Regions from separate parts of the Kosakonia sp. SMBL-WEM22 genome, predicted to be linked through region 1. Evidence: predicted binding sites of a transcription regulator. Region 1 holds the regulator's gene; each other region holds the start of a gene.
What was found. The regulator PurR, encoded in region 1, represses purine synthesis genes. The targets are predictions, from matches to a motif close to CANGCAAACGTTTGCNTG.
Positions count from the first base shown of each region.

Region 1 (7,934 bases):
GCGCCGATCTCGCTGCGTGCCAGCAGCGGGATTGCCAGCATGATCGCAATCAGCAGCAGCAAAAACCCTTTTAGGGTACCGGTTACTGAGCGATCCGCCAGTTTCCCGCCCAGATAGTTACCCATAGAAAAACCAACGCCAATCAGCACCAGCATGGCGGTGACAAACCCCGGCGTGGCGTCGGTCAGCGTGCGCAACACCGGCGAGATGTAGGTGTAAAGAGTGAACATTGCGCCGGCACCGAGCACCGTAGTCAGCAGCGCCGTCAGCACCTGTGGGCGCATCAGCACCGCCAGTTCGTTGCGCACATTGGGTCGCGCGCCCGCACCGCCTTGCGGTAAGGAGAAGAAGAGCGAAACCATGGAGATCACCCCAAGCCCGGCGGTTGCCATAAAGGACATGCGCCAGCCGATGGTTTCCCCAAGCCAGGTGGCGGCGGGCACTCCGCCAATATTGGCGATGGTCAGCCCCATAAACATCGTTGCCACCGCGCTGGCCTGCTTCTCTTTCGCGACAACGCTTGCGGCGACCACCGAGCCAAGCCCGAAGAACGCGCCGTGATTAAGGCTGGTGATAATACGGGCGATCATCAGGGTGGCGTAATCCGGCGCAATGGCGGAGAGCACATTGCCGACGGTGAAAATCGCCATTAAGAAAATCAGCGCATTGCGACGGCCACGATGAGAAAGTAACAGCGTCATCAGCGGCGCGCCCACCATAACGCCGATGGCGTAGGCGCTGATCAGCATCCCCGCCGCTGGAATGGAAACCCCAACGCCCTGCGCAATCACCGGCAGTAATCCCATCGGGGAGAATTCGGTGGTCCCAATCCCAAACGCGCCAATCGCCAGCGCAAGCAGGGGGAAATTTATTTTCATCTTTTGACTCCGAAATGAACATGCGACCCTCAGCCAGGCCGCGAAAAGGCAAAAGTATGACAGCTGTCACAAAAAACAGAAGTGAGCGGGAGGAGAAAAGTTAATTGCGCAACGAGGAACAATGGTGGCGCAAGAATCGAGGGAGAGGGCTCTCCCTCGCATCAGATCAATGCAGTGCAGCGGTCAGCGCGCCGAAAACAATCAGGCTCAGAACGATGACGGTGGTGAAGAGTGAATACTTAAGATCGGTGCTCATCAATTTTTCTCCATTTAATTTCCCCACAAAAAGTGAGCCTGCGCATTTTTGCACAAATTTTCTGAAAAATCTTGCGCGATTTGGCAGCATAAACGTTTTAATACTTCCCCTTTTGCTCAAGATCAGCCAAAATTCGACGCTAAATTTATTAGCGTACCGGCCATTGACTCCCCTCCTGACGTCCAGTGTCGTTTTCCCGGCGTACCGCACTCACTTTGATGAGTTCAGGGTGATTAAAGGCAAACGTTTACCTTGCGAATTATCAGGAGCTTACGATATGGTCTGGAGTAATATCTGATGGCAACGATTAAAGATGTCGCGAAACGAGCAAACGTTTCCACTACAACCGTATCACATGTAATTAACAAAACCCGTTTCGTCGCCGAAGAGACGCGCAACGCCGTCTGGGCGGCAATCAAAGAGCTGCACTATTCGCCAAGCGCCGTCGCCCGCAGCCTAAAAGTGAATCACACCAAATCGATTGGTCTGCTGGCGACCAGCAGTGAAGCGGCCTACTTCGCCGAAATCATCGAAGCGGTTGAGAAGAAGTGTTTCCAGAAGGGCTACACCCTGATCCTCGGCAACGCGTGGAACAGCCAGGAGAAGCAGCGCGCTTACCTGTCGATGATGGCGCAAAAACGTGTCGATGGCCTGCTGGTGATGTGCTCGGAGTACCCGGAAACCGTACTCACCATGCTGGAGGAGTATCGTCATATTCCCATGGTGGTGATGGACTGGGGAGAATCGAAAGCAGACTTCACTGATTCGGTGATTGATAACGCTTTTGAAGGCGGCTATATGGCCGGCCGTTACCTGATTGAGCGCGGGCATCGCGACATCGGCGTGATCCCGGGCCCGCTGGAGCGCAACACTGGCGCAGGTCGTCTGGCCGGTTTTATGAAGGCGATGACCGAGGCGATGATCAACGTGCCCGAGCACTGGATTGTGCAGGGGGACTTTGAGCCGGAATCCGGCTACCGCGCCATGCAGCAGATCCTCGGCCAGTCCTCGCGCCCGACCGCGGTCTTCTGCGGCGGCGACATTATGGCGATGGGCGCGCTCTGCGCCGCCGATGAGATGGGGCTGCGCGTGCCGCAGGATATCTCCGTCATCGGTTATGACAACGTGCGCAACTCACGCTTCTTCACCCCGGCGCTGACGACGATTCATCAGCCGAAAGACTCGCTGGGTGAAACGGCCTTCACCATGCTGCTCGATCGCATTGTGAACAAGCGCGAACAGTCGCAGTCGATTGAAGTGCATCCGCGCCTGGTGGAGCGCCGCTCGGTGGCCGATGGCCCCTTCCGCGACTACCGCCGTTAATCCCTTCCCGCGGGAGCCTTACTCCGGCTCCCGCAGCCACTCTCTATTCAACGTTTCACTGTCGCCCAGATAATCCAGTAGCCAGTTCAGCGCAGGCGACGCCTCGCTTTGTTGCCATGTCAGGCAGCAGGCGGCATCCGGAAACGGGTTTTCCAGCTCAAGCGCCACCCAGTCGCCGCTATCAAGCCGTGGCCGGGCAAAATGGGCTGGCACCATCCCTACACAAAGCCCCGCCGACAGGCACGCTTCCGACGAGGCCCAGTCTGGCACCATCACCCGTTTCTGGTTATCCAGCAGCCAGGTAATACGCTTTGGCAGCGAGCGGGAGGTATCCTCCTGGATCAGCGATGGCCAGTTGCGCAACGTCTCATCGCTTAACGGACCGTTGAGCTGCGCCAGCGGATGCTGACGTGAGACGACACACTTCCAGCTCAGGGTGCCCATATCACGAAAGGCATAGCGGCCACCGACCGGGATCGCCTGCGTGGCCCCAATCGCCAGTTCAACGCGGCCATCGGCGAGCGCATCCCAGACGCCGTTAAACACCTCCTGGTAGACCACCAGCTCGACATCACTGAAGTGGCGATAAAAATCGACAATCATCTGCCGGGTGCGGGCGGGTTTCACAATGTTATCGACAGCAATCGGCAACTGCCCGCGCCAGCCATTGGCGATCTGCTGACACTGCTGGCGGGTGATCACCATTTTTTTGATAACAGATCGCCCCTCCTTTAAAAACCAGACCCCGGCGGGGGTTAATTCTACGTCGCGGTGACGGCGCACAAACAGCGGCACCGCCAGCCACTCCTCCAGCTGACGCACGGTGTAGCTCACCGCTGAGGGCACGCGGTGCAGCTCCTGCGCTGCGCCGCTAAAGCTGCCATTACGCGCTACGGCATCCACCACTTCAAGAGAGTATTCTGACCACATATTTTGCCTGCAAAATTTTTGAAACCAACATGCAAATATTAGCGTTTCACAACCAGGAAAGCACTCCTTACACTTCCCCACCCTGATTACCTGCAATTAAAGAGAAAAGAGAATGCAACCTGGCAAAGGATTTTTAGTCTGGCTCGGGGGGTTAAGCGTGCTGGGCTTTTTAGCCACCGACATGTATCTGCCCGCTTTCAGCGCGATTCAGCAAGATTTAAACACCTCTCCCGCCGTGATCAGCGCCTCGCTGAGCCTCTTCCTGGCCGGATTCGCGGTGGCGCAGCTGCTGTGGGGGCCGCTGTCGGATCGCTATGGTCGCAAGCCAATTCTGCTGACTGGGCTCGCTATTTTCGCCCTCGGCTGCCTCGGAACGATTTGGGTGCGTGACGCTACCTGGCTTCTGGTGCTGCGTTTTGTACAGGCCGTCGGCGTCTGTGCGGCCACCGTTAGCTGGCAGGCGCTGGTGACGGATTACTACCCGGCGCACCGCGTTAACCGTATTTTCGCCACCATTATGCCGCTGGTCGGTTTAACCCCGGCGCTGGCTCCGCTGCTCGGTGCCTGGCTGCTGGCCCATATTGAATGGCAAGCGATTTTCGCCACCCTGCTGGCCATCACCGTGGTGTTGATGATCCCGGTTTTCCGCCTCAAATCGCCGGTAAAAGAGGTGACGCATGACCAGCAGGCACTCACCTTCCTCGATCTGCTGCGCGCCCGCGATTATCGCGGCAATGTGATGATCTACGCCGCCTGCTCCGCCAGCTTCTTTGCCTGGCTGACCGGATCGCCGTTTATCCTGCATGAGATGGGCTATGGTCCGTCAGTAATTGGCCTGAGCTATGTGCCACAAACCTTCGCTTTCCTGATTGGTGGTTACGGCTGCCGCGCAGCGCTGCAAAAATGGCAGGGGTCGCGTATGTTGCCGTGGTTACTGAGCGGCTTTGCTCTAAGCGTGCTGGCGACCTGGGCAGTTGGCTTTATTCCGGGCGTCTCGCTGACCGCGCTGATGATCCCTTTCTGCCTGATGGCGGTGGCGAACGGGGCTATTTACCCTATCGTGGTTGCGCGGGCGCTGCGTCCCTTCCCGCAGGCGACGGGGCGCGCGGCGGCGTTGCAGAATACCCTGCAACTGGGGCTCTGCTTCCTGGCAAGCCTCGTTGTTTCGTGGCTGATCATTACCCCGCTGCTGACCACCACCAGCGTGATGCTCGCCATGGTGCTGCTCGCCGCGCTCGGTTATGGCATGCAGCATCGGGCAGGCGAAGAGCAGGATGAGGCGCGTGAGCCCTCCTCCGCGCGCGGGTAGTTGCCAGGGGGACTGTCGCTGATGGCGTAATTAGCACGCTATTAGCGACAAGTTGAATCACCTCATATTGAGGCCTATACTGATTTTCGGCTGTCATATAAATACGATAAATATTATGCAGTAACGGGCACAGGAGCGTGCCTGAATCACCAAGGAGGGCCTTTCTGGCAAGGGTCTCTCCCTTCCTCTGTTCTACGTCTGATATCAGCCTCACGGTGCAAACCGTGAGATTTCTCACAAACTCTGCCAGCGTCTACGCTTGTAGAGTTCTGATCGCTATTCGTGATGGAGAAGGTATGAGTTCATCGTGTATAGAAGAAGTGAGCGTGCGGGATGATAACTGGTTCCGTATAGCAAACGAACTGCTGGGCCGCGCAGGCATTCGTATTAATGGTCCCGCTCCTGCAGATATTCGGGTGAAAAACCCTGATTTTTTCAAACGCGTTTTACGGGAGGGATCGCTCGGACTCGGCGAAAGTTATATGGACGGCTGGTGGGAGTGCGACCGCCTGGATATCTTTTTCACCCAGGTGCTGCGCGCTGGCCTGGAAAAACAGCTTCCACACCATCTCAAAGATACGCTGCGTATTGCCGCCGCCCGGCTCTTCAACCTGCAGAGTAAAAAGCGGGCGTGGATTGTCGGCAAAGAGCATTACGATCTCGGCAACGATCTCTTTACCCGCATGCTCGACCCCGCGATGCAGTACTCCTGCGGCTACTGGAAAGAGGCAACCACCCTTGCCGAGGCGCAGCAGGCAAAATTGCGGCTTATCTGCGAAAAATTGCAGTTAACGCCCGGCATGCGCGTGCTGGATATCGGCTGCGGCTGGGGGGGCCTGGCACAGTTTATGGCGCAGCACTATGGCGTGCGCGTGGTCGGCGTCACCATTTCGGCAGAGCAGCAGAAGATGGCGCAACAGCGCTGCGCGGGGCTGGATGTCGAGATTCTGTTACAGGACTACCGCGATCTGCGCGATCAGTTTGACCGCATCGTCTCCGTCGGCATGTTTGAGCATGTCGGGCCGAAAAACTACGCCACTTACTTTGATGTGGTCGACAGAAACCTGAAGCCGGACGGTCTCTTTTTACTCCATACCATCGGCTCAAGGCAGACCGATAATAATGTTGACCCGTGGATCAATCGCTACATCTTCCCAAACGGCTGTCTGCCTTCGGTGCGCCACATCGCCACCGCCAGCGAACCGTACTTTGTGATGGAGGACTGGCACAACTTCGGCGCTGATTATGACCGCACGCTGATGGCCTGGTATGGCCGCTTTCTTGCCGCGTGGCCGGAGATTGCCGACAACTACTCTGAGCGCTTTAAACGCATGTTTAGCTACTACCTCAACGCCTGCGCCGGGGCGTTTCGCGCCCGCGACATTCAGCTCTGGCAGGTGGTATTTAGCCGCGGCGTGGAGAAAGGTCTGCGCGTCGCACGTTAACGCTGTATTTGGCCGACAAAAAAGCCGCAACCAACACGCTGCGGCTTTTTGCTGTTTGTGGCGCCTGGTTACTCGACGACATTCACCACAACAGCGGCCTCTTTTGCCGCCAGCACGCGCTCGACGGTATCGACAACGGCCTGAGTTTGCGGATCGATCTCAATATTGACGCGCTGGCCCAGCTTTTTGGCACTCAGGGTGGTGCGCTGCAGCGTTTCCGGAATCAGATATACGCAAAAACGCGTTGCGGTCACTTCGCCGACCGTCAGGCTAATACCGTCGATACCGATAAAACCTTTATAGAGGATATATTTCATCAGCGTCGGATCCTGCACTTTAAACCAGATCTGGCGGTTATTTTCCGAGGCGAGGATTTTGACGATTTCTGCGGTCGACATAATATGGCCCGACATTAAATGCCCGCCAATTTCGTCGCTGAATTTCGCCGCGCGCTCAACGTTGACCATATCCCCGACTTCGAGTTCGCCAAGGTTGGTAATACGCAGCGTCTCTTTCATTAAATCGAAGCTGATATGGCTACCGTTAATCTCGGTGACGGTCAGGCAGCAGCCGTTATGCGCAATGGACGCTCCGGTCTCAATCCCGTCCAGCATCGTTTCAGGCAGCTCAACAACGTGGGTGCGAAAATTCGGTTTTTCGTCAATCGACACCACTTTTGCCGTGCCCTGTACAATACCCGTAAACATAATCATCACTCCTGTTTCATTCTTACGGCATTACCGTGTGCTTCTGGCACAATAACAGGTGAAAATTCCCCTTGCCAGCCTGAAGCCCGCTTTGCGGCGAAAGATAATTTCGATTTATGGATAACGTGGCAAAAAGGGGCGTTAACAGGTACTATTTGAGCAGATGTCGCACCTGTCGCAGTGCGGCATTTTTTGTCGCACAAGGATATAACTCCTTTCTCTTAAGTCTTTCCATTCTCTCTTATAACAACAATATATAGGTGTTCTCGTGCAGAAGTATGTAACAGAGGCGCGTCAATTACTGGCACTTGCCCTGCCGGTGATTTTTGCGCAGGTTGCCCAGACAGCGATGGGCTTCGTCGATACCGTGATGGCCGGGGGCTATAGCGCCACGGATATGGCCGCGGTCGCTATCGGTACCTCTATCTGGTTCCCCGCGATTCTATTTGGTCACGGTCTGCTACTGGCAATGACGCCGGTGATTGCGCAGCTGAATGGTTCCGGGCGTCGCGATCGCATCGCGCATCAGGTGAGCCAGGGGTTCTGGCTGGCGGGTGCCGTATCGGTGCTGATTATGATTGTGCTGTGGAACGCCGGTCATATTATTCGCACTATGCATAATATCGACCCGCTGATGGCCGATAAAGCGGTCCACTTTTTACGCGCACTGATGTGGGGCGCACCGGGCTACCTCTTCTTCCAGGTGTTGCGCAACCAGTGCGAAGGGCTGGCGCGCACCAAACCCGGCATGGTAATGGGCTTTATCGGCCTGCTGGTCAATATTCCGGTTAACTACGCCTTTATCTATGGCCGCTTCGGTATGCCTGAGTTGGGCGGCGTTGGCTGCGGCGTGGCGACCGCCTCGGTTTACTGGGTGATGTTTATCTTTATGCGCCTCTACGTGAAACACGCGGGAGCGATGCGCGATATCAAACACGCCGCCCGCTTCGCACGGCCCGATATGGCGGTACTGAAACGGCTGACCCAGCTCGGCTTACCGATTGCACTGGCGCTCTTTTTCGAAGTGACCCTGTTTGCCGTGGTCGCGCTACTGGTTTCGCCGCTGGGGATTGTCGATGTTGCCGG
Region 1 covers NZ_CP051488.1:2,205,843-2,213,776, reverse strand. Annotated here, with positions in the region: gene HF650_RS10490 (MFS transporter) at 1-878, opposite strand, end outside; gene HF650_RS10485 (YnhF family membrane protein) at 1,045-1,134, opposite strand; gene purR (HTH-type transcriptional repressor PurR) at 1,432-2,457, shown strand; gene punR (DNA-binding transcriptional activator PunR) at 2,476-3,387, opposite strand; gene punC (purine nucleoside transporter PunC) at 3,500-4,696, shown strand; gene cfa (cyclopropane fatty acyl phospholipid synthase) at 4,993-6,141, shown strand; gene HF650_RS10460 (riboflavin synthase subunit alpha) at 6,210-6,848, opposite strand; gene mdtK (MdtK family multidrug efflux MATE transporter) at 7,117-7,934, shown strand, end outside.

Region 2 (7,934 bases), 1.4 Mb from region 1:
ATCTTCAGCCGCCAGCCGGTTACCGCTTCCCAGTACTCCTGCTCTTTTTCCAGATCCAGCAGCACCAGCGCATTCTGGCTAAACCAGTCGCGGGGGAAGCTCAGCGTCCAGTGGTTATCATCGGTCGTCAGGCGCAGCGTCGGTGGCGTGGTGGTCGCCTGGCGCTGGTTATTCAGTAGCACGCCGAGACGTAAGATCTGCACCAGCGGTAAAAACTGTTTCTTCTTAAACAGCGTAAAGCGCGGGATCTCATCGAGCTTGAGCGCCTTGCGATGGTAGCGCACCATCGTCGCCATCATCAGCTGCTGCTCCTGGTTAAAACCGGGCAGGTCGCTGTTTTGCAGAATATAAGCCGAGTGGCGGTGCATGCCGCTATGGTTAATATTCAGCCCAACTTCATGCAGCATCGCCGCCCATTTCAGCAGCGCCGCCAGCTGTGGGTTGCCGAGTTTCGGGTTCTGCGCCTGCCACTGATCGTAAATCAGCGTGGTGGTGTCCAGCACGCGGCGTGCCTGATCGCGGTCGATATTGTACTGGCTTGCCAGGCTCTGCGCGGTGCGGCTGCGAATGTCCTGATGGCGGAAACGCCCCTCCATTTCATAAAGCACCCCTTCACGCAGGGCACCGTCGGAGAGACGCAGCTCGCGGATCGCCAGCGCGTCAAATACGCCGCACAGGATCGCCAGCCCCGGCACGAACACCACCTTGCGCTCATCTGACAGCCCCGGCAGGGTAAGATCGCTGAAGCTCTTAAATTTCAGCACTTCTGTAACTACTCTCTCCAGCCGCTCGGGGGTGATAATGCCATTTTTCTCGCCGAGAGCGATCAGCACTTCATGCACCGCTTTTATGGTACCGGAGGCGCCAAGCGCCACGTTCCAGCCCTGAATGCGGAACTGCCAGGCCAGCGATTCCAGTTTCTGCGTTGCCGCCATACGCGCGCGGCGGAAGTTTTCACCGTTAATGGTGCCGCCCGCGAAGTAGAGCTGAGCAAAGCTGACGCAGCCCATCCGGCGGCTCTCGACCAACTGCGGCTGGAAATCTTCGCCGATCACCAGCTCCGTCGAGCCGCCGCCAATATCGACCACCAGCTTGCGGCCTTTCTCCGGCTGCGTGTGCTCAACGCCCATAAAAATGAGGCGCGCCTCTTCGTTGCCGGGGATGATCTCAATCGGGTAGGGGATCACTTTTTCTGCGCGTTTGAGAAACTCTGTCGCGTTCAGCGCCTGGCGCAGCGTATGCGTGCCGACGATGCAGACGCTCGCCGGATCGAAGCCCTGCAATCGTTCCGCAAACAGCGAAAGGCAGGCAAGACCGCGCTCCATTGCCTCTTCGCTCAGCATATTATTGCTGTCCAGCCCGTCAGCCAGATGTACGCGCTGTTTAAGGCGACCGATGATTTGCATCGCGCCATCCACCACACGGGCAATCACCATGTGGAAACTGTTGGAACCCAGGTCGACCGCGGCGAACTCCTCCGGTCGTGGCATCTTCTCTTGTATCGGCATAGATTATTCGGGCTGTTCGAGGGATTTGATATAGTCGTAAATCGCTAGTTGGGCGCGTACTTTACGACGATTCCCGCGCGGCACATAGCGATTACTCAGTTCTTTGTCGATATAACGGGCTTTCACCGTATCGCTGAACAGCAGCTCGATAATATCCAGCACCCGCTGTTTCAGGCGCGGATCGAGGATCGGCGCGGCCACTTCGATACGGTAATCAATATTACGCGTCATCCAGTCGGCGGAGGAGAGCCAGACGCGCTTATCGCCGCCGTTTTCAAAAATATAGATGCGATCGTGCTCAAGATAGCGGTCAACGATGCTGATGACCCGAATATTGTCACTGATGCCTTCAAGATTCGGGATCAGCGAGCACATACCGCGCACCAGCAAGTTCACCGGCACGCCGGAGCTGGAGGCTGCATAGAGTCTGTCCACCAGCCCTTTATCGACAAGGTTATTCAGCTTAAGCGTAATGCCGGAGGGCTTGCCGTTCTGCGCGTTGGCGATCTCGGCGTCGATCATGTCATACAGCAGGCGGCGCGAGTTCTGCGGCGATACCAGCAGATAGTCGAACTGCACCGGACGATAGGGGTTTTCAATAAAGTTGAAGACCCGGCGCACTTCGTTAGTGATGCGCGCATCGGCGGTTAGCAGCGAGTAATCGGTATAGGTGCGTGCGGTTTTCTCGTTAAAGTTACCGGTGCCGATATGGGCATAGCGCACAATCTCTTCGCCTTCCATACGCGAGATGAGGAACAGCTTGGCGTGGATTTTTAAGCCCGGCGCGGAGAAGATCACCTGCACGCCCGCTTCCGTCAGCCGTTTGGCCCAGTGAATATTGGCCTCTTCATCAAAGCGCGCCTGCAGCTCCACCACCACGGTCACTTTTTTGCCGTTATGCGCGGCGTGGATCATCGAGTCGATGATGCGTGAATCTTTTGCCACGCGGTAGATGTTGATTTTGATCGCCAGCACGTTCGGGTCGAACGACGCCTGGCGCAGCATCTCCAGCACGTGCTCAAAAGTGTGATAGGGGTAGTAGAGCAGCACATCGCGCTCGCGGATGGCGTCGAAACCGTTGCGGAATTTATCAAACCAGACGTGGCGCAGGCGCGGCAGCGGTTTGTTGACGAGGTTGGCTTTGCCGACATTAGGGAAGCCAATAAAGTCTTTGAAGTTGTGATAACGCCCGCCGGGGATAATAGAGTCGTAGCGGGAGATGGTCAGTTTTTCACGCAGCATCTCAACCATCGCATCCGGCATATCGCGCTGGTAGACAAAACGCACCGGCTCGGCGGTAAGGCGCTGTTTCAGGCTTGAGGACATCAGCTCCATCAGGCTCGACTCCATCTCGTGCACCAGATCATATTCGGCATCACGGGTCATTTTCATCGAGTAGGCGTTGAGCGAGTCGTAATCGAAGAAGCCTTTAAAGATATCATCCAGGCAGTAGCGCAGGATGTTATCCAGCAGAATCATCGGCTTGCGGCGGCGCGGCGTCTCCGGTGGTAGGTTAACGAAGCGCGGGACTTTGTCGGAAGGAATTTCCAGCAGCGCGTAGCGGATATCGTCACCGCGAATGATCTCCACCGCCAGATAGGTGTAATCATCCTTCAGGAAGCGCACCAGATTGGTTTCGCGGGTAATAAGCGTCGGCGTGATGTGCTGGCGAAGGTACTGTTTAAAGTAGCTGCGCAGCCAGCTTTGCTGGTTTTGCGAGAGCTGACGCTCGTTAATCAGGAAGATCTGATTACGCGCCATCTCCAGCAGCAGGTCGTTATAGAGCCCGTCGAACTCCTGGTCGGCTTTCAATACGCGAGACTGAATTTTGCCCAGCAGATGACGTGAATTGGTCGCCACGCCCTGTTCTTCACTGATGATCAGCCGCCGCTTAAGCTCGGCGAAACGGACTTTATAGAACTCATCAAGGTTATTGGAATAGATCCCCAAAAAACGCATACGTTCAATAAGGGGGTTACTTTTGTCCGCGGCTTCCTGAAGCACGCGTTCGTTAAAGCACAACCAGCTTAGTTCTTTTTCGAGATATAACTTTTCCTGACCCATTCCTGTTTACACTCCGGTTCTTTCTCGAAGCACGGCCACTCCCTCTCGCACATGCGGTGCTCCGACTTGCAGGTGAACGTTGCTGGCGTTCCTTCGTATAAGACAACTTATTATGGCGAGCTTTATTAGCAGATGTCCAACTGTGGCAAAAAAGTATGACAGTAATCAGTTTTATTGCTTAACGTGATGAAAAATAGTGCGGAGTGGTGAGAAGGGGAGTGTGCCGGAGGCGGTTTCGTCTCTCCGGCACGGAAAATAGCCAGCCCGCGTAAACCGCTGCCGGTGAATAGGGCAATTATTCGTCCGCTGCATACCCTTCGGGTGGTAAACGCAGGCCATCAAGCCAGGCACCGCCGTCCTGCATGGTCAGGCGACCTTCGATAAACCAGCTCACCACCAGCGGGTAGATTGCATGCTCCTGCGCCTGCACGCGGGCGGTAATATCCTCTTCGCTATCACCCGCAAACACCGGCACTTTCGCCTGCAAAATCACCGGGCCGCCATCCAGTTCGTCAGTGACAAAGTGCACGCTGGTGCCATGCTCTTCATCGCCGTTTTCCAGCACCTGGCGGTGGGTATGCAAACCGGGATATTTCGGTAACAGGGAGGGGTGGATATTGAGCAGGCGACCGGCGTAGTGGGCGACAAATGCCGGGCTGAGAATGCGCATATAACCCGCCAGCACCACGAGATCCGGCGCGTAAGCGTCAATCTCCTGCATCAATTCACGATCGAAGGCGTCGCGGTTGGCAAACTGATCTGCGCTCAGCGCATGGGCGGGAATATTCGCTTCCCGCGCACGCTGAAGGCCGAACGCGTCGGCCTTGTTGCTGAAAACTGCCCGCAGGGTGCCATTGATTCTCTTCTGTTTACAGGCGTCGATAATTGCCTGCAAATTACTGCCGTTGCCGGAAATCAGCACCACAATGTTTTTCATTCAATGACCACACGCTCGCTGGAATCGGAAGCTTTGATCATACCGATTTTCCATGCTTTTTCACCTTTGGCATTCATCAGCTCAATGGCTTTATCCACTTCCTGCGCGGGCAGGGCGATCACCATGCCGACGCCGCAGTTAAAGGTGCGGTACATTTCGTGACGGCTGACGTTACCGGCGCTCTGCAGCCAGTCAAACACCGCCGGCCACTGCCAGGAGGATTCGTCGATAACGGCCTGGGTGTTATCCGGCAGTACGCGCGGAATATTCTCCCAGAAACCGCCGCCAGTGAGGTGCGCAACGGCATGAACCTCAACCTTTTCAATCAGCTCCAGCACGGATTTGACGTAAATACGCGTCGGCTCCAGCAGATGATCGGCCAGGGATTTTCCTTCCAGCTGCGTGGTCAGCGGATCGGCGCCACTCACTTCGAGCACTTTGCGCACCAGCGAGTAGCCGTTGGAGTGCGGGCCGCTGGAACCCAGGGCAACCAGCACATCGCCGTCGGCGACTTTGCTACCGTCGATAATCTCTGATTTTTCTACTACGCCGACGCAGAAACCGGCCACATCGTAGTCGTCGCCGTGATACATGCCCGGCATCTCTGCCGTTTCGCCGCCGACCAGCGCGCAGCCGGACTGCAAACACCCTTCGGCGATACCGTTGATCACGCTGGCTGCAGTATCAACATCCAGCTTGCCGGTGGCGTAGTAGTCGAGAAAGAAGAGGGGCTCTGCGCCTTGTACCACCAGATCGTTAACGCACATCGCCACCAGGTCGACACCGATGGTGTCGTGACGTTTCAGATCCATCGCCAGACGCAGCTTGGTGCCTACGCCATCAGTGCCGGAAACCAGAACTGGCTCACGATATTTTTGCGGCAACGCGCACAGCGCGCCGAAGCCGCCCAGCCCGCCCATCACTTCCGGGCGACGGGTCTTCTTCACCACGCCTTTGATTCGGTCTACCAGAGCATTGCCCGCGTCGATATCGACACCGGCATCTTTATAGCTGAGAGAGGTTTTATCGGTCACTGCTTCTGTCCCCACGCGTTTTCTAGCGGTAGCAATAAAAATTCGGCGCAATTCTAACAGCCAAGGCAAACGTTTGCGAGTCCATTGTTGCAGGGCGCGGTCGATTATTGTTTTATACTCATCTCCAGCCGAATTGATCGCGATCAAGCGGCTGCCTGTAGCGAAACGGGAAAAAAGCGGTATAATCCGGCGATTTTTTTTGTGGTTGCCACCTGTCAGCGGAAGGAGAAGAGTATGAAGGTCGTGGAAGTAAAACACCCACTCGTCAAACACAAGCTGGGCCTGATGCGAGAGAACGACATCAGCACCAAACGCTTTCGTGAACTCGCCTCAGAAGTAGGCAGCCTGCTGACTTATGAAGCTACTGCGGATCTGGAAACCGAGAAGGTGACTATCGAAGGCTGGAACGGCCCGGTAGAGATCGACCAGATCAAGGGTAAGAAAATTACCGTGGTGCCGATCCTGCGCGCCGGTCTGGGGATGATGGAAGGTGTGCTGGAGCACGTGCCAAGCGCGCGCATCAGCGTTGTTGGTATCTACCGCAACGAAGAGACACTGGAGCCGGTGCCTTACTTCCAGAAACTGGTATCGAACATCGACGAGCGTATGGCGCTGGTGGTTGACCCGATGCTGGCGACCGGCGGTTCCATGATCGCCACCATCGATCTGCTGAAAAACGCTGGTTGCACCAGTATCAAGGTGCTGGTGCTGGTGGCCGCGCCGGAAGGCGTCGCGGCGCTGGAGAAAGCGCACCCGGATGTCGAACTCTACACCGCTTCTATCGACCAGGGGCTTAACGAGCAGGGGTACATCATCCCGGGGCTCGGCGATGCCGGCGATAAGATTTTTGGTACGAAGTAACTGACAACACAATGAAAGCCGACTTTGATAGTCGGCTTTTTTTTGGGAAACAAAACACTGCCCGCCGCACCGGACGGGGAGATTAACAACAACACTCAGAGGAAAACACTATGACGCGCCGTGCTATCGGGGTGAGTGAAAGACCGCCGCTTTTGCAGACGATCCCGCTTAGTTTGCAGCACTTGTTCGCCATGTTTGGCGCAACCGTGCTGGTGCCAATCCTGTTTCATATCAACCCGGCCACCGTGCTGCTGTTCAACGGTGTCGGAACGCTGCTCTATATCTTTATCTGCAAGGGGAAAATCCCTGCTTACCTCGGCTCCAGCTTCGCCTTTATCTCGCCGGTGCTGCTGCTGTTGCCGCTGGGCTATGAAGTGGCGCTGGGCGGCTTCATTATGTGCGGCGTGCTCTTCTGCCTGGTGGCGCTGATTGTAAAAAAAGCGGGCACCGGCTGGCTGGATGTAATGTTCCCGCCTGCAGCGATGGGCGCCATTGTGGCGGTGATCGGGCTCGAGTTAGCGGGCGTGGCGGCGAATATGGCTGGCCTGCTGCCGCCGGACGGGCAGAGCGCCGACAGTAAAACCATCACCATTTCGCTGGTAACGCTGGCGGTCACGGTCTTTGGTTCGGTGCTGTTCCGCGGTTTTCTGGCAATTATCCCGATTTTGATCGGCGTGCTGGCGGGCTATGCGCTCTCCTTCGCCATGGGCGTTGTCGATACCACACCTATCGCCCAGGCACACTGGTTCGCGCTGCCAACGTTCTACACGCCGCGCTTTGAGTGGTTCGCGATCTTCACTATTCTGCCGGCGGCGCTGGTGGTAATTGCCGAGCACGTCGGGCATCTGGTGGTGACGGCCAATATCGTCAAACGCGATCTGATCCGCGACCCTGGCCTGCACCGTTCGATGTTCGCTAACGGCCTGTCGACGATGATCTCCGGCTTCTTCGGCTCCACGCCGAATACCACTTACGGTGAAAATATTGGCGTGATGGCGATCACCCGCGTCTACAGCACCTGGGTGATTGGCGGGGCGGCGATTATCGCCATTCTGCTCTCCTGCGTCGGCAAACTGGCGGCGGCGATCCAGATCATTCCGGTACCGGTGATGGGCGGCGTGTCGCTGCTGCTCTACGGGGTGATTGGGGCATCGGGGATCCGCGTGCTGATCGAGTCGAAAGTGGACTACAGCAAAGCGCAAAACCTGATCCTCACGTCGGTGATCCTGATTATTGGCGTCAGCGGCGCGAAGGTACATATCGGCGCGGCAGAGCTGAAAGGTATGGCGCTGGCGACCATTGTCGGCGTTGGCCTGAGCCTGATTTTCAAGCTGATTAGCGTGCTGCGCCCGGAAGAGGTGGTGCTGGATGCCTCCGAAAATGAGCAGGCGAAACCGTAACTCGCGCACAGAATTGCACCGGGCCTCGCGCCCGGTTCAAACGGCGTCGATTTTTATGATAGACTCACTGCGTTTTTTGTAAGCCCTGTTGAGGTACCTCTGAACACGCCGGCACAGCTCTCCCTGCCAT
Region 2 covers NZ_CP051488.1:3,602,292-3,610,225, reverse strand. Annotated here, with positions in the region: gene ppx (exopolyphosphatase) at 1-1,508, opposite strand, end outside; gene ppk1 (polyphosphate kinase 1) at 1,512-3,572, opposite strand; gene purN (phosphoribosylglycinamide formyltransferase) at 3,868-4,509, opposite strand; gene purM (phosphoribosylformylglycinamidine cyclo-ligase) at 4,506-5,543, opposite strand; gene upp (uracil phosphoribosyltransferase) at 5,778-6,404, shown strand; gene uraA (uracil permease) at 6,515-7,804, shown strand; gene HF650_RS17275 (DnaA inactivator Hda) at 7,904-7,934, shown strand, end outside.
Region 2: the regulator PurR is predicted to act here: its motif matches at 5,606-5,623, upstream of purM (phosphoribosylformylglycinamidine cyclo-ligase).

Region 3 (7,934 bases), 690 kb from region 1:
CCAGAACATACCGGTTCACAAGCGCGATTGCCACCATCAGCGTCACAAGCGCACATTTGAGCAACAGCATGCGCCCCCACGCACTCTGCCACGGCCACGCTATACCCTGAATCAACACTGCATTAATGATGCCGGTAACGATAACGCCCGCCACAGCCAGGTGACCATAGCGGGAGAAGCGCATCATCGCGCCAATAGCCGCAGGATGACCCCGGTCACGGGTTAGCTGCATGCAAAACAGCACCGGTAGCAGGCCGCCCAGCCACATCGCCCCGCACAGCAGATGCAAAGCATGGTTGATGTGCTGCAGCACACCGGGAAGCCCTTCGCGCATTGCCGCGTGCCCCAGGCCCGCAGCAAGTAGAAACTGCAGCGTCGTTAACAGCAGTAGATTTCTTTGCTGTGCCGGCTGCAAAAGCCCGGCAATAAGGGTTAGCAGTGCGAGAATAATTTGCCAGGCCAGCAGTGAACCCGCTTGCGTGCCGGCAACCGCTCGCCATATCGCGGGCTGCCACACCTCCGGCCAGCCACCCGCCATCATCCCGCCCTGCACCGCATAGAGAAGCAGAGCGCTCAACGCCGTCAGAATCAGGCAGACGCTCTGTAACGGCAGGAAGTGTTGGGTGAGTCTCCGGCGCAGGTCGCGTGGAGCCAGCCAGGCGCTGAACAACGCACTGCCAAATAGCAGCATCAGGGCAGCAAAATGGAGAAAGCGCAGCCCGACAAAAAGCGATGAGAGCATGTTACTTCACAGAAAAGCTGTATTGCCCGTGGGTTTTGTGGCCATCGACAGAGACCACATGCCAGCTAACGGTGTATTTACCCGCGGTCAGCGGTTGTTCGAGCGGCACGATCATCTGGGTCTTATCCTTTTCATTGCGCTTTACCGCCCCGGTTTTGATCGCCTTTTGCTGCGCGTCGGTCACCTTAATGCCGCTGAAGGCAGGCTCAATCCCTTCTGAAAAGTTGAGCGTTAATGCCTGCGGCGCTGCCGTGACATCAGCGTCCGCAGCGGGATACTGCCCTTTGAGGTGGGCATGCGCCAGAACGGCGGGCGCGGCAAAAAGTGTGGTGATGAGGGCAAAAGCGCGTAAGCGCTGCGTCGGGGAGATAAGCATAGAATCATTCCTTTTTGTTATGCATACGATATAGAGGATAAACCTGTACAATAGTTGAGTCGAGACTCATCGCCGCCACGCTTGTCTTTCTGCGACAGCCTTAGTAACTTTTGCCGCCTGAACTGAGGAGAACTTCATAATGACCAATCTTGCGCAGCTCGAACAAGAAGAGATGGATAAGGTGAATGTCGATCTGGCCGCCGCCGGCGTTGCCTTTAAAGAGCGTTACAATATGCCGGTTATTGCCGAAGCGGTGGAGCGTGAGCAACCCGAACATCTGCGCGGCTGGTTTCGCGAGCGTCTGATTGCCCACCGCCTGGCCTCCGTCTCGCTCTCTCGCCTCCCCTATGAGCCGAAAGTGAAATAATGGAGCCGACTATGTTACGAGTTATCGATACAGAAACCTGCGATTTGCAGGGCGGTATCGTCGAGATCGCCTCGGTGGATGTGGTCGACGGGAAAATCGTCAATCCGCAGAGCCATCTGGTACGTCCCGATCGCCCCATCAGCCCGCAGGCGATGGCCATCCATCGCATCACCGAAGCGATGGTGGCCGATCAGCCGTGGATCGAAGAGGTCGTGCCTTACTACCACGGCAGTGAGTGGTATGTGGCGCATAACGCCAGTTTTGACCGCCGTGTGCTGCCAGAGATGCCCGGCGAGTGGATCTGTACCCTGAAGCTGGCGCGTCGTTTATGGCCGGGGATCAAATACAGCAATATGGCGCTCTACAACTCACGCAAACTCAGCGTAGAGACGCCAGCCGGTCTGCATCACCACCGCGCGCTGTATGATTGCTACATCACCGCGGCCCTGCTGATTGACATTATGCAGGTCTCGGGCTGGAGCGCGGAGCAGATGGCTACCATCACCGGACGCCCGGCGCTAATGACTACCTTTACCTTTGGTAAATACCGCGGCAAACCGGTTGCTGAGATCGCCGACCGCGATCCGGGCTACCTGCGCTGGCTGTTTAACAACCTTAACAGCATGAGCCCGGAGCTGCGTTTAACGCTTAAACACTACCTTGGCGAGGGGTGATTACCCTTTACCGGGCAGTGTCCCCTGCGCCAGCGCGATCAGAAACGCATACTCCAGCGCGACCCCTTCGTAGGATTTGAACCGCCCCGATTTACCGCCGTGCCCTGAATCCATATCGGTACAGAGCAGCAGCAGATTGTCGTCGGTTTTATATTCCCGCAGTTTCGCCACCCATTTCGCCGGCTCCCAGTACTGTACCTGCGAATCATGTAGCCCGGTGGTCACCAGCATATGCGGATAGGGGTGCGCGCCAATGTTGTCGTAGGGGCTGTAGCCCTTCATATAGTGATAGTAAGTCTCATCCTGCGGATTGCCCCACTCCTCAAACTCGCCGGTCGTTAAAGGGATCGACTCATCAAGCATGGTGGTGACCACATCGACAAAGGGCACCTGGGCAATCACGCCGTGGTAGAGAGAGGGGCGCATATTGATCACCGCGCCCATCAGCATGCCGCCCGCGCTGCCGCCCATCGCATAACAGTATTGCGGTGAGCCGTAGCCCTGCTCCAGCAAACTGTCGGTAACATCAATAAAGTCATTGAAGGTGTTCTGCTTATTGAGGAATTTCCCCTCTTCGTACCAGGCATGACCCAGCTCGCCGCCGCCGCGAATATGCGCTATCGCGCAGACAAAACCGCGATCCAGCAGGCTCAGGCGGCTGCTGCTAAAGTCTGCATCGATACTTGCTCCGTAGGAGCCGTAGCCGTAGATCAGCAGCGGGTTTTCGCCTTTGCGGAAATGGTTATGGTTGTAGACCAGCGAGACGGGCACTTCAACGCCGTCCCGAGCGACCACCCACAGATGCTCACTGCGATAGTCGCTGGCGTCAAAGCCCGCCACTTCTGTTTGCTTCAGCACACGCCGCTCGCCGGTATCCATATCAAGCTCAAACAGGGTATCCGGCGTGGTCATTGAGGAGTAACCGTAACGTAGCCGCGAGGTTTCCGGCTCGGGATTGTAAGCAAGCCAGGTGACATAGGCCGGATCGTCGAAGGCGATACCGATCACCTCACGGGTTTTACGGTTGATCTGCCGCAGGCTTGTCAGGCCGCGCTGCCGCTCTTCGACCACCAGCCAGTCGGTAAAGAGAGTAAATCCTTCCAGCATAATGTGATCGCGGGCGGGGATCAGCGCTTCCCAGCGCCGTTCATCACGTACTTTGGTGCGATAGAGGCCAAAGTTTTTCCCGTCGCGGTTGGAACGCAGGTAGAAGGTGTGCTGGTAGTGATCGAGGCTGTACTCATGCTCTTTGCGCCGTGGTAAAAAGCAGAGCGGCTGCGCATCCGGCAGTTCGGCATCGAGCAGCAGTACTTCGCTGGTGGTGGCGCTGGCAAGGTGAATGGTGATGTAGTGCTGGGAGGTGGTTTTGCTCAGCCCAACGTAAAAGGTGTCATCTTTCTCTTCGTAGACCAGCTCATCCTGCTGCGTCGGCGAACCGACGGTGTGCCGCCAGACCTGATAGGGCAGCAGCGTGGTGGCATGTTTACGCACGTAGTAGACGGTCTCGGAATCATTCACCCAGACAAAGTCTGGCGAGACGTTATCGAGCACCTCCGGATACCAGTTGCCGGTCTCCAGATTGCGAAAGCGCAAACCATACTGCCGCCTGGAGAGGAAATCTTCCGCCAGCGCCATGATGGTGTTGTCGGGCGAGATATCGAGACCGCCCATGGTGTAAAACTCGCTGTGCGAGGCGCGCTGGTTGGCATCCAGCAGGGTGATCCAGTCGTCCCATTCAGCGCTGAGCACCGACTGACGCTGATAGATGGCGTACTCATTGCCCGGCTCATAAATGTGTCGGTAACGATAGCCGTTACGAATATAGGGCGCGGAGACTTCGCGCTGCGGAATGCGGGAGATGATCTCCTGCAGCAGGTCATCCTGCAGGGCCTGCTGAGAGGCCATCACCTCGCGCCCGTAATCGTTCTCCTGATGCAGATAATCAAGCACCACTGGCTGAGAGCGCGTGTCGTCCCGCAGCCAGTAGTAATTATCGACGCGTGTATCGCCATGAACAGTCATGGCGTGGGGGATCTGTTTTGCTTTCGGCAACATAGCACTTATCTTTTTTCTGTTTTCCATCCTATAAGGGTGGCAAAACAAACGCGCGTTGCAAGCGAAACGTTATAGCGCTCAGGCTGTAAGGGCGCGTTTTTGCTGCTGAAGATCCTGTTCGATGCCTTCGCGGACATCCTGCGGCACCTTCAGCGCATCGCCCAGCGCATTGAGATAGCTGCGCTCCATAAAGTGATCGATGTCGATAACCGCACAGCTGAGGAAGTAGAGCTCCAGTGCCTCCTCCTCATTTTTGACACCCTGCGCCAGCCACGCTGGATCGAGAGGCTGCTCCAGCGCTTTCGCCACCAGCTCACGCCCCTGGGTTTCGATGCCCGCTTCGCGCAGCTGCGCTTCGATTGCCGCCTGTTCCTGCTCATCAATATGGCCATCGCTCTTCGCCGCAAAGACCAGTGCCACAATCAGGCGCTCAGTGCGCACGTCCAGCGGCGATTGCTGCTGGCCAAACTGCGGCTCGTCCTGATGGGTTTCACGGATGCGATCTTTGTATTTGTTCCACAGCACCGTGCCGGCCACCGCCCCGCCACCAACCAACAGCGCGCCGGTACCATATTTGGTGAGCAGTTTGCGCGATGATTTGTTGGCAACCAGCAGACCGGCAAGGCCGCCCAGCGCACCCGGCACCAGAAGCTTATTTAAGCCCTGGCCCTCTGCGGAGGAAGAGGATGGCGATGCAGCGCTTTTCTGCCCCAGCAGCGACTGTAGTTGATTTAACCAGTTCATTTTTTTCCCTCGCTTAACATCTTTGTCAGACAAGAGTAAGCGAGGGGGATGTCAGGAAGTGTCTGTATCTGGAAAGAATAGGAAAAGTAGGGTGCTACGGCTGAGGTGTGTACGCCGCGCTGCCCGCCGGGCAGTCGACCCTGACGCGATAATGTATATCGGCGCTTTTACCGCGTACGGTGAGCGGCACCGTCCACTTGTCACCCTTGCCGGTCACCTCTTGCGGATTAACCCATACCACCGGATCCGCCTGACCAATTTTTTTCTGATCATCCGCCCAACGCACAATGCGGTTTTGCAGATAGTCGCGCTTAACGCTGGCGGCGATGCCCTCAGCGTTAAGCCCTTCACAGGAAGGAAATTTCACGACCTTCTCTGCGGCAGCGTTTGCCGCCATGCTGCCCGCCAGCAAAAACAGACCGGTTACTACCCCTGCTATTTTCATGCTTATCTCCTGGTTAATATCCATTCAAAGCATGGTACAAATTACTGGCGGTGCAAGATCAGGCGACTTTAGCCCGCTTGCTGGCGCTTTTAATATCAACCGCGTCAGAGGATTGATCTGCAGCGGCTTTTGCCGGGGAAGCGCCCTCTTCGCTCTCTGTTCCAGGCAGTTTGCCGGATTTCAGAATACCGTTGAGCGCATCTTTTTGCTCGGCGAGCCACATCGCCATGCGTTCACGGGTCTCCTCTTCCAGAGCTACCGGACCGGTGCCTAACCAGTCACCCAGCACTTCCGCCAGGTCGAGCATTTTATCGTAAGCATCGGCTTCCTTTTTGCTGGCAAAAGACATCTTTTCCTCACCTTCGCGAATGACTACGTATTTAACTTCTACCGCCATGATGCAGCCTCGTCTTACTGTGTATTTGTACAGTATAATAGCGCGATGAAAAAACCACCGCAAGTGAAAAAGACAGACGCAAACGTTTTCGTTATACTGCGCCCACTTTTTTTCTAATGGTACTTCGCTATGACTCTTTTAGGAACTGCGCTGCGTCCGGCAGCCACGCGTGTGATGTTGTTAGGCTCAGGCGAGCTGGGCAAAGAAGTGGCTATTGAATGTCAGCGGCTCGGTATCGAAGTCATTGCGGTTGACCGCTATGCTGACGCGCCAGCGATGCAGGTCGCGCACCGATCCCATGTGATTAACATGCTTGATGGCGAGGCGTTAAAAGCGCTGGTCGCTGTGGAGAAACCGCACTTTATTGTGCCGGAGATCGAAGCCATCGCCACCGATGCGCTAATTGAGCTGGAGGCCACCGGTCAACATGTGGTTCCCTGCGCGCGCGCCACAAAATTGACGATGAACCGCGAGGGGATCCGTCGCCTTGCAGCAGAGGAGCTGCGGTTACCCACCTCGGCCTACCGTTTTGCCGATAGCGAAGAGAGCTTCCGCCAGGCGGTAAGCGAAATTGGCCTGCCCTGCATCGTGAAACCGGTGATGAGCTCTTCAGGCAAAGGGCAGAGTTTCATTAAATCTATCGACCAGCTGGCAACGGCGTGGGCCTATGCACAAGAGGGTGGTCGCGCCGGTGCTGGCCGCGTCATTGTCGAAGGCGTGGTGAAGTTTGATTTTGAAATCACCCTGCTGACTATCAGCGCGGTAGACGGCGTCCACTTCTGCGCACCCGTGGGACACCGTCAGGAGGATGGCGATTATCGTGAATCGTGGCAGCCGCAGCAGATGTCCGCCACGGCGCTTGAGCGCGCCCGGCAGATTGCCCGTGAGGTGGTGCTGGCGCTGGGAGGACATGGTCTTTTCGGCGTTGAACTCTTTGTCTGTGGCGATGAGGTGATCTTCAGCGAAGTCTCGCCGCGCCCGCACGATACGGGAATGGTGACGCTGATATCGCAGGATCTCTCTGAGTTTGCCCTGCATGTACGCGCCTTTTTAGGCCTGCCGATTGGCGCGATCCGCCAGTACGGCCCGGCCGCCTCTGCGGTGATTTTGCCGCGTCTGCACAGCCAGAATGTCACCTTTGATAATCTGCACCACGCCGTTGATGCAGGCGTGCAGCTGCGTTTGTTCGGCAAGCCGGAGATTGAAGGATCGCGCCGTCTGGGCGTGGCGCTGGCCGTCGCAGAGAATGTTGAGAGTGCGGTCGCCCGCGCCGTGGCCTCAGCCAACGCGGTGCAGGTTAACGGATAAAAAAAGCCCGGTGCGCATAGTGCGTCCGGGCTTGTTATCAGGCGGGTGTGATACCCGCCTGCTGATTACAGCTTCGCACCCTCAACGGCTTCGCGTGCCAGTTTGGTGATGCGTTCGTAATCGCCTGCTTCCAGCGCGTCGGCCGGAACCAGCCACGAGCCGCCGATGCAGAGCACGCTTTTCAGCGCCAGGTAGTCACGGTAGTTCGCCGGAGAGATGCCGCCGGTCGGGCAGAAACGCACCTGCGAGAAGGGACCGGCAATGGCCTGCAGCGCTTTGGTGCCGCCATTCGCTTCCGCCGGGAAGAATTTAAACTCTTTCAGGCCGTAATCCATGCCCAGCATCAGCTCGGAAACGGTGCTGATACCTGGGATCAGCGGAATGGTGCCTTCGGTTGCCGCTTTCAACAGCGGCTCGGTCAGCCCGGGGCTGATAGCGAACTGCGCGCCCGCTTCGGTAACTTCCGCCAGCTGCTGCGGATTCAACACGGTGCCAGCGCCGATAATGGCTTCCGGGACCTCTTTGGCAATGGCGCGGATAGCGTCAATCGCGCATGCGGTGCGCAGCGTCACTTCCAGGACGCGAACGCCACCAGCAACCAGCGCTTTCGCCATCGGGACAGCGTGCTCCAGTTTGTTTACCACGATCACCGGTACAACCGGGCCGGTCTTCAGGATGGCTTCTGCACTTGTTTTCCAGTTTTTCATCAATCTTTTCTCTCGCCAGAATAAAATCTTGTCGTCTTAAAAAGTGATACAGGTTGCGCCCTGCTCTGCGCCGGAGAGCTTCTCTCGCAGCGCGCCGAACATTTCACGGCCTGTGCCCA
Region 3 covers NZ_CP051488.1:2,891,105-2,899,038, forward strand. Annotated here, with positions in the region: gene copD (copper homeostasis membrane protein CopD) at 1-742, opposite strand, end outside; gene yobA (CopC domain-containing protein YobA) at 744-1,118, opposite strand; gene HF650_RS13805 (DNA polymerase III subunit theta) at 1,255-1,485, shown strand; gene exoX (exodeoxyribonuclease X) at 1,497-2,159, shown strand; gene ptrB (oligopeptidase B) at 2,160-4,214, opposite strand; gene HF650_RS13820 (tellurite resistance TerB family protein) at 4,293-4,958, opposite strand; gene yebF (protein YebF) at 5,053-5,355, opposite strand; gene HF650_RS13830 (YebG family protein) at 5,462-5,800, opposite strand; gene purT (formate-dependent phosphoribosylglycinamide formyltransferase) at 5,930-7,108, shown strand; gene kdgA (bifunctional 4-hydroxy-2-oxoglutarate aldolase/2-dehydro-3-deoxy-phosphogluconate aldolase) at 7,174-7,815, opposite strand; gene edd (phosphogluconate dehydratase) at 7,852-7,934, opposite strand, start outside.
Region 3: the regulator PurR is predicted to act here: its motif matches at 5,876-5,893, upstream of purT (formate-dependent phosphoribosylglycinamide formyltransferase).

Region 4 (7,934 bases), 910 kb from region 1:
ATGATCGTCACCGTCGTGGCGCTGATTATTCTGGTGCAGATTGTGCAGGTTATTGGCGACTGGCTGGCGAAACGCGCCGATAAACGCGACCGGCATTAAGACCTCAGGAAGTGTGCCTGATAGCGCTTCGCTTATCAGGCCTACAAATCCATCGGCAGCAAGGAATGTAGGCCGGATAAGGCACCGCCGCCATCCGGCAATCGGTCTGGCATTGTGCACGGTTGCCACAACTGCCTGATGGCGCTTCGCTTATCAGGCCTACAAAACCCATCGGCATCACGGTATGTAGGCCGGATAAGGCATCGCCGCCATCCGGCAATCGGGTTCGGTGCGGCAAACGCCTGATGGCGCTTCGCTTATCAGGCCTACCAAACCCATAGACATCACGATATGTAGGCCGGATAAACGTTAGCGCCATCCGGCACGCTTCACTGCGCCGCCAGCCAGGCAGACACCTCTTTGAATGTGCCGCGAAAATGGACGATCGGCGCGCGTTTCTCCAGCTGGTAGCGATACATCGGATCGTAATAGACCTCCAGCAGCGGAGCGAGCCAGGCGAAATGCGCCTCTGTGGTGCCGCTATGATGCTGCTCAGCCAGTGCCGCTTCCAGATGCACGGTCAATTGCTCATAGCGCTGTAAACCGAGCCGGCGGCGAATGGCAAACAGCCCGTGGCGCAGATACTCCGCATAAGCCTCCCATCCTGCCTCTTCACCGTCACGGTCAATAAAAGCCTGCAGGGTCTGCACAAAATACTCCTCGCGCAGCCGCTCAAGGCGCAGCTCAAACGGATCGTCGACTATTACCACCGGCGATTGCGCCATGCGTTCGCGCAGGGCTTCGGGCAGATGGTTTGCGCCAATCGCCCGGCCTTCATCCTCCAGCAGCCAGAATGGCGGCGACACGTTGAGCAGCGCGGCCGCCAGGTGGTTTTCAAACGTCGCCTGCGCGTGCTGCGCCTTAGCCGTACGGCCAAACGATGAACCGCGGTGGTGGGCAAGCCCCTCGAGATCGATTCCGTTAGGGTGCTCGCGTACCAGCAGGGTTTTGCCGCTGCCGGTACAGCCGCCGACTAGCAGTAGCGGGCGCTGAATGCGATCCTGAGTCGCTTCAATTGCCGCCTGGCGCAGCGCTTTATAGCCGCCTGCGACTAGCGGCAGGTCAATCTGCCGTTCATGCAGCCACTGCTGCACAATGTGCGAACGCTGACCGCCGCGCGCGCAGCAGAGTAGGGCGTTTGGGGCGCGTTTACTGGCTGCGATCCACGCCGCGATCCGCTGCTCGCGGGTGTCGCCGTTAACCAGTTGATGACCAAGCCGCAACGCGGCTTCAGCGCCGTCGCGTTTATAGCAGGTACCAACGGCAGCGCGTTCGCTGTCATTCATCAGCGGCAGGTTGATGGCGGCGGGCATCGCGCCTTTGGCAAATTCAATCGGGGCGCGAACATCAATAAGAGGGGTGTGATCCCGCAGGATGGCGAGATAATCGGTGGCGTCGTTCATCGGGCGTCCTTCTGTAAAAACTGCTGCCGAGTTTACGCCTGAATGTGACGATTGTGGGGATTTTTGCCGGATGGCGCTGCGCTTATCCGGCCTACGGTGTGGGGGCAGGGGGATTTTGCCTGATGGCGCTTCGCTTATCAGGCCTACAGAACCATCAGCATCACGAATGTAGGCCGGATAAGGCGCAAGCCGCCATCCGGCAGCTGTTACCCTTACAGCTTCGACTGCGCCCAGGCAATGCCGCTGGCGTATTCGGGGGGCAGTAACGGCACCAGCGCTTCCAGCGTCGCGCTGAGGCGGCCGGTATCGCTGTCATTCAGGTTGAGATGGCCTACTTTACGCCCGGCGCGCACCTCTTTGTCATACCAGTGCAGATGCACCAGCGGCAGCTTCAGCCAGTCGTAATTGAGATCGCTGCCGATCAGGTTGATCATCACCGACGGGCTGTTAACCACCGGCGGCGGCAGGGGCAAATCGACAATTGCGCGCAGATGCAGCTCAAACTGGCTGATTGAGGCACCGTTTTGCGTCCAGTGGCCGCTGTTGTGCACGCGCGGTGCCAGCTCATTGATCAGCAGCCCGCCAGGGGTTACAAAACACTCCATCGCCATCACGCCGACATAGTTCAGCTCATGCATAATCGCCGATAGCATCGCTTCCGCCTGCTGCTGCTGTTTGGCATTCGGCTGCGGGAAGACCACGCTGGCGCGCAGGATCCCATCCTGATGCAGGTTGTGGGTCAACGGATAAAAGACGGTGCTGCCATCGTGGGCGCGGGCACCGACCAGCGACACTTCGCCGGAGAAGTTGATCCCCTGCTCAACGATGCACTCGCCGTAGCACTCATCCGGCAGCTGATCGATATCGGCTGCGCGTAAACGCCACTGGCCGCGACCGTCATAACCGCCAACGCGGCGCTTCACGATAGCCAGCTCGCCCAGACGCCCGAACACGCCCGGCCACTCGCTTTTGTCCGCCAGCAACTGCCACGGTGCGGTAGCGAGGTTGAGTTTGTCGAACAGCTGTTTTTGCGTGAAGCGATCGGCAATCACCGGGAAAACGTCGCGGTTCACAAACGCCGGATGGCGCGCCAGCTCGCGGGTTAACGCGGTTTCCGGCCAGCGCTCAATCTCGGCGGTAATCACGCTCTGCTGAAACGGCACCGCTTCCGGTGCGTCGTCCAGCCCGACCGGCCAGACGGCAATGCTTAACGGCTCGCCCGCCTGGCGCAGCATGCGCCCAAGCTGGCCGTTGCCCAATATACAGACCTGTTTCATGCCGCACCCCGTGGATCCGGGTTATCCAGCACTTCATCCGTCTGCCCCTGGCGCCAGTCGGCCAGGCGCTGATGCAGTTCTGCATCATGCTGGGCAAGGATCTGCGCGGCCAGCAGCGCCGCGTTTGACGCGCCCGCTTTACCAATCGCCAGCGTCCCGACGGGAATACCGCGCGGCATCTGCACGATGGAGTAGAGGCTATCGACACCGCTTAAAGCCGCGGTCTGTACCGGCACACCCAGCACCGGCACCAGGGTTTTGGCGGCAATCATGCCCGGCAGATGCGCCGCGCCGCCGGCGCCTGCGATAATCACCTGAAAGCCGTTTTGCTCCGCCTGTTCGGCAAAGCTGAACAGTTTGTCGGGCGTACGGTGGGCAGAGACGATTTCAACATGGTGCGGGACATTCAGGGTATCGAGGATTTCTGCGGCGAATTGCATGGTGGCCCAATCGCTTTTAGAACCCATAACAATGGCGATGCGCGCCGGTTGGTTGCTTAAAGACATGCGTCTCAAAACTCCTGTGGGTGTGCTTCAGACTACTTCAGAGGGCAGAGAGAATAGCATGGAAAAAAGGCAAGGAAAACGGTTGCGCAGTGAAGTTTGCCGGATTCGAGGGGTGAGCAGAGGGCATTTCAGAAGGGAAATTGCACTAACTCTACGTCGTTTTCGCTGACGCGTATCATTGACCCTTCGCTATGCCAGGCACCGAGTACAGCGCGCCAGGCGGGCGCATCATTCGCGGTCAGTTGATGAACGGCAGGGCGGTGCGTGTGACCGTGGATCAGCCACTGAACGCGATGCTTTTCCATCGCCTCGATAACGGCCTGCTGGTTGACATCCATGATCGCCAGCGATTTGCTGCTGTTGGCGGCACGGCTGCCGGCGCGCATTTTTGCCGCCACGCGATGGCGTATAAAAAGCGGCAGGGCGAGAAAGAGAGTTTGCAGCCACGGCTGATGCACTTTGGCGCGAAAAGCCTGGTAGCCTGCATCGTCGGTGCAGAGCGTATCGCCGTGCATAATCAGCACATTACGTCCATAGAGGTTGAGCACCTTTTCCTGCGGAAGAAGCTGCATGCCGCTTTCACGGGCAAAGCGCTTGCCGAGCAGAAAATCACGGTTACCGTGAATGAAATAGCAGGGGACGCCGCTGTCCACGAGTGCGCGGATGGCGCTTGCGACGCGCTGGTGCAGTGGGTTGGGATCGTCGTCGCCAATCCAGGCTTCAAAGAGATCGCCCAGAATGTAGAGCGCATCGGCCTGACGGGCAACGCCGTCTAAAAAATGGAGAAAACCGGCGGTGATCGCCGGTTCTTCAGTGTGCAGATGCAGATCTGCGATAAAGAGTGTTGCCACGAATTACTCGCTGACGTCCACGCTTTCGATGATCACATCTTCTTTCGGAACGTCCTGGTGCATGCCGCTGCGACCGGTAGAGACCGCTTTGATCTTGTCGACCACGTCCATCCCTTCAACCACTTCTGCGAAGACGCAGTAGCCCCAACCCTGCAGGTTTTCACCGCTGAAGTTCAGGAAGTCGTTGTCCGCAACGTTGATGAAGAACTGTGCGGTGGCGGAGTGCGGAGCCTGGGTACGCGCCATTGCCAGCGTGCCACGGGTGTTTTTCAGGCCGTTGTTGGCTTCATTTTTGATCGGATCTTTCGTCACTTTCTGGTTCATACCCGGTTCAAAACCGCCGCCCTGAATCATAAAGCCGTTGATCACACGGTGGAAAATGGTGTTGTTGTAGAAACCTTCACGGCAGTAGTCCAGGAAGTTTTTAACTGTTTCAGGCGCTTTGTCATCAAAGGTTTTGATTACGATATCGCCGTGATTAGTGTGGAAAGTAACCATTATTGCATCCTGTTCTGATAGTGTGGTGCGTAGACCCGGATGTGGGTCAGATATAGTGGCTTGTTATAGCATAAGCGCGAGGCGGGATCACCTTGCAAAGTGAGCTGCTTCGGGTTTGAATTACAGGTAATATATACGGTTTTCACGCCCACACACGTCTACATGGAATCTTCGATGTTAAAAATTTTTAATACACTGACGCGCCAAAAAGAGGAATTCAAACCTATCCATGCCGGGGAAGTCGGCATGTACGTGTGTGGTATCACTGTTTACGATCTCTGTCACATCGGTCATGGCCGTACCTTCGTCGCTTTTGACGTCGTCGCGCGCTATCTGCGTTTCATCGGCTATAAGCTGAAGTATGTGCGCAATATCACCGATATCGACGACAAAATCATCAAACGTGCCAATGAGAACGGTGAGGATTTTGTGGCGCTGGTCGATCGCATGATCGCCGAGATGCACACCGATTTTGACGCCCTCAATATTCTGCGCCCGGATAGCGAACCGCGCGCGACGCACCATATTCACGAAATTATTGAGATCACCGAGAGCCTGCTGGCGCGCGGTCACGCCTATGTCGCGGATAATGGCGATGTAATGTTCTCCGTGCCAAGCGATCCGAACTATGGTCAGCTTTCACGCCAGGATCTCGATCAGCTGCAGGCGGGCGCACGCGTCGAAGTGGCAGATATCAAACGCAACCCGATGGATTTCGTGCTGTGGAAGATGTCCAAGCCGGGCGAGCCGAGCTGGCCGTCACCGTGGGGCGAAGGGCGTCCGGGCTGGCATATTGAGTGTTCGGCGATGAACTGCAAACAGCTGGGGTCGCATTTTGATATTCACGGCGGCGGATCGGATCTGATGTTCCCGCACCACGAAAACGAAATCGCCCAGTCGACCTGCGCGCATGATGGCGAGTACGTTAACTACTGGATGCACTCCGGCATGGTGATGGTTGACCGCGAGAAGATGTCCAAATCGCTGGGTAACTTCTTTACCGTGCGCGACGTGCTGAAGTATTACGATGCGGAAACCATTCGCTACTTCCTGATGTCGGGTCACTACCGCAGCCAGCTCAACTACAGCGAAGAGAACCTCAAGCAGGCCCGCTCGGCGCTGGAGCGTCTCTACACCGCGCTGCGCGGAACCGATGCCTCGGTGGCACCTGAGGGCGGTGAAGCCTTTGAAGCGCGCTTTATTGAAGCGATGGATGATGACTTCAACACGCCGGAAGCTTACTCGGTGCTGTTTGATATGGCGCGTGAGGTGAACCGCCTGAAAACGGAAGATGCCCATGCGGCAAACGCGCTGGCCTCGCATATGCGTAAACTCGCGGGCGTGCTGGGGCTGCTGGAGCAGAACCCGGATCTCTTCCTGCAGAGCGGTGCGCAGGCGGATGAGAGCGAAGTCGCGGAAATTGAGCAGCTTATTCAGCAGCGTCTGGATGCGCGTAAAGCGAAGGACTGGGCGGCGGCTGATGCCGCGCGCGATCGCCTGAACGAGATGGGCATCGTGCTGGAAGATGGCCCGCAGGGCACCACCTGGCGTCGTAAGTAATCTCTGACCGGACAGGCGCTCGCGCTGTCCGTTTATCGAAGCCGCCATCCGCGCTGTGCCGGATGGCGGCTTTTCTTTTTACTGAGCGACCTTACCGTCTGCGCCACCACAATAATCCCATCACCACCACGCCCGGCAGCCATACCCACATCAGCTCTGAGAGGATCACCTGGTGCCCGTAGGGCGTGGTGTAGCGCGACAGGGCGAACGGCGCGACTTTGATCACCTGCCACGGCGCAAAAAAGCGTTCATCCGACCACGGCCAGAGCCAGCCAACCCCTTTCCCGCCGGTAGTGATGGAGTCCAGCAGGCTGTGCGACAGCAGGGAGACGGTGAGGAAAGCCCAACAGCGCATGAGGCTGGCCTTAAAGCGCTTATGCCCGAGCCAGGCAACCAGCAGCGGGGCGACGAAGGCGAACAGCAGGGAGTGGGTAAAACCGCGGTGGCCCAGAACATCACCGTAAGCGACGCCGAATTTAAACGCCAGCACATCGGCGTCCGGCAGCATGGCAAGCCCCATTCCCGCCAGCAGCAAACCCCGTGGAATGGCTTTACTGCCGAGGCCAAGCCCGAGGCAGAGCGGAACAGCAGCGTGCGTAATGATGGTTGGCATAGAGCATCTCCCTGAGAAAAAAGGGATTATAGCGGCTAATTTGCACGCTTCACGCCTGATTTGTGTGTCAGGCAGATTCGCGCACGACAAGCTGCCCGGAGAGGGTAATGCGCTGCGTTTGTAACTGCGGCTCCTTGAGCTTGCGCATCATCAGCCCGGCGGCCTGGCGACCGCTCTCTTCACTGGCGGAGGAGACATAGGTAAACGCCGGTGAGGTGAGGTTGATATGCAGCATATCTTCGAAGCCGACCAGCGCCACCTGCTGGGTTAAAAAGAGATCTTTCCCGACGGTGCGCCCGGTGTGATGAATGCCGCTTATTGAGCCAATCATCGCATCGGGCGAGTGGCAGAGCAGGGCGGTGATGGTGTTGTGCTGTTCCAGCAGCTGGCGGGTGGCGCGGCTGGCCGCTTCCGTGTCGCCGCGGCAGGCGGGCGTCGCGCCATCGCGCAGCATCAGGCCGTGCTGGTTCATTGCGTGGCGAAAACCGAGCAGCCGCTGCTGGCGGATCACATCTCCCTCAATACCGCCAATATAGGCAATATTGCGATGACCGCGTTCAATCAGGTAACGGGTCGCCAGCGCGGCGGCCTGGCGGTTATCGCGCATCACCAGATCACAAGGCTCCTCCAGTAGCGATTGCGAGACCACCACCAGCGGCAGCGCGCACTGTTGCAGTTGTGCGGGCAGGGTGAGTGACCGCGTATCACACGAGAGGTAAATCACGCCAGCCACACCCTGTTGTTGAAAGGAGAGCAGGCTGCGCTCGAGGTGATCGCCATCATTCAGCGGCTGGCCGAGAAAGACCATAAAGCCGTGCTTTTCCAGCTCCTGCACGATGCTGGCCATCACTTTGATTGAGAAGCTGTCGCTGAAGTCGCGCAGGATAAGGCCGATAAGATTGGAGGTGTTGGCGCGCAGATTCGCCGCCGCGACGTTATGCACATACCCGAGTGCGGCAATCGCTACCTGCACTTTTTCGATGGTCGCGTCGGAGATTTTCCCTTTCTGGCGCAGCACCAGCGAGACCGTGGAAACGGAGACACCCGCGTGCTTTGCCACATCAATAATGCTGACTTTCTTCAACGCTGCTCCCTGTCGTTTACACTGTTCAGCCGGGCCTGACACG
Region 4 covers NZ_CP051488.1:1,296,803-1,304,736, forward strand. Annotated here, with positions in the region: gene HF650_RS06105 (methionine ABC transporter permease) at 1-99, shown strand, start outside; gene mnmH (tRNA 2-selenouridine(34) synthase MnmH) at 429-1,502, opposite strand; gene purK (5-(carboxyamino)imidazole ribonucleotide synthase) at 1,715-2,779, opposite strand; gene purE (5-(carboxyamino)imidazole ribonucleotide mutase) at 2,776-3,285, opposite strand; gene lpxH (UDP-2,3-diacylglucosamine diphosphatase) at 3,414-4,136, opposite strand; gene ppiB (peptidylprolyl isomerase B) at 4,140-4,634, opposite strand; gene cysS (cysteine--tRNA ligase) at 4,809-6,194, shown strand; gene HF650_RS06140 (metal-dependent hydrolase) at 6,286-6,807, opposite strand; gene HF650_RS06145 (substrate-binding domain-containing protein) at 6,875-7,891, opposite strand.
Region 4: the regulator PurR is predicted to act here: its motif matches at 3,357-3,374, upstream of purE (5-(carboxyamino)imidazole ribonucleotide mutase).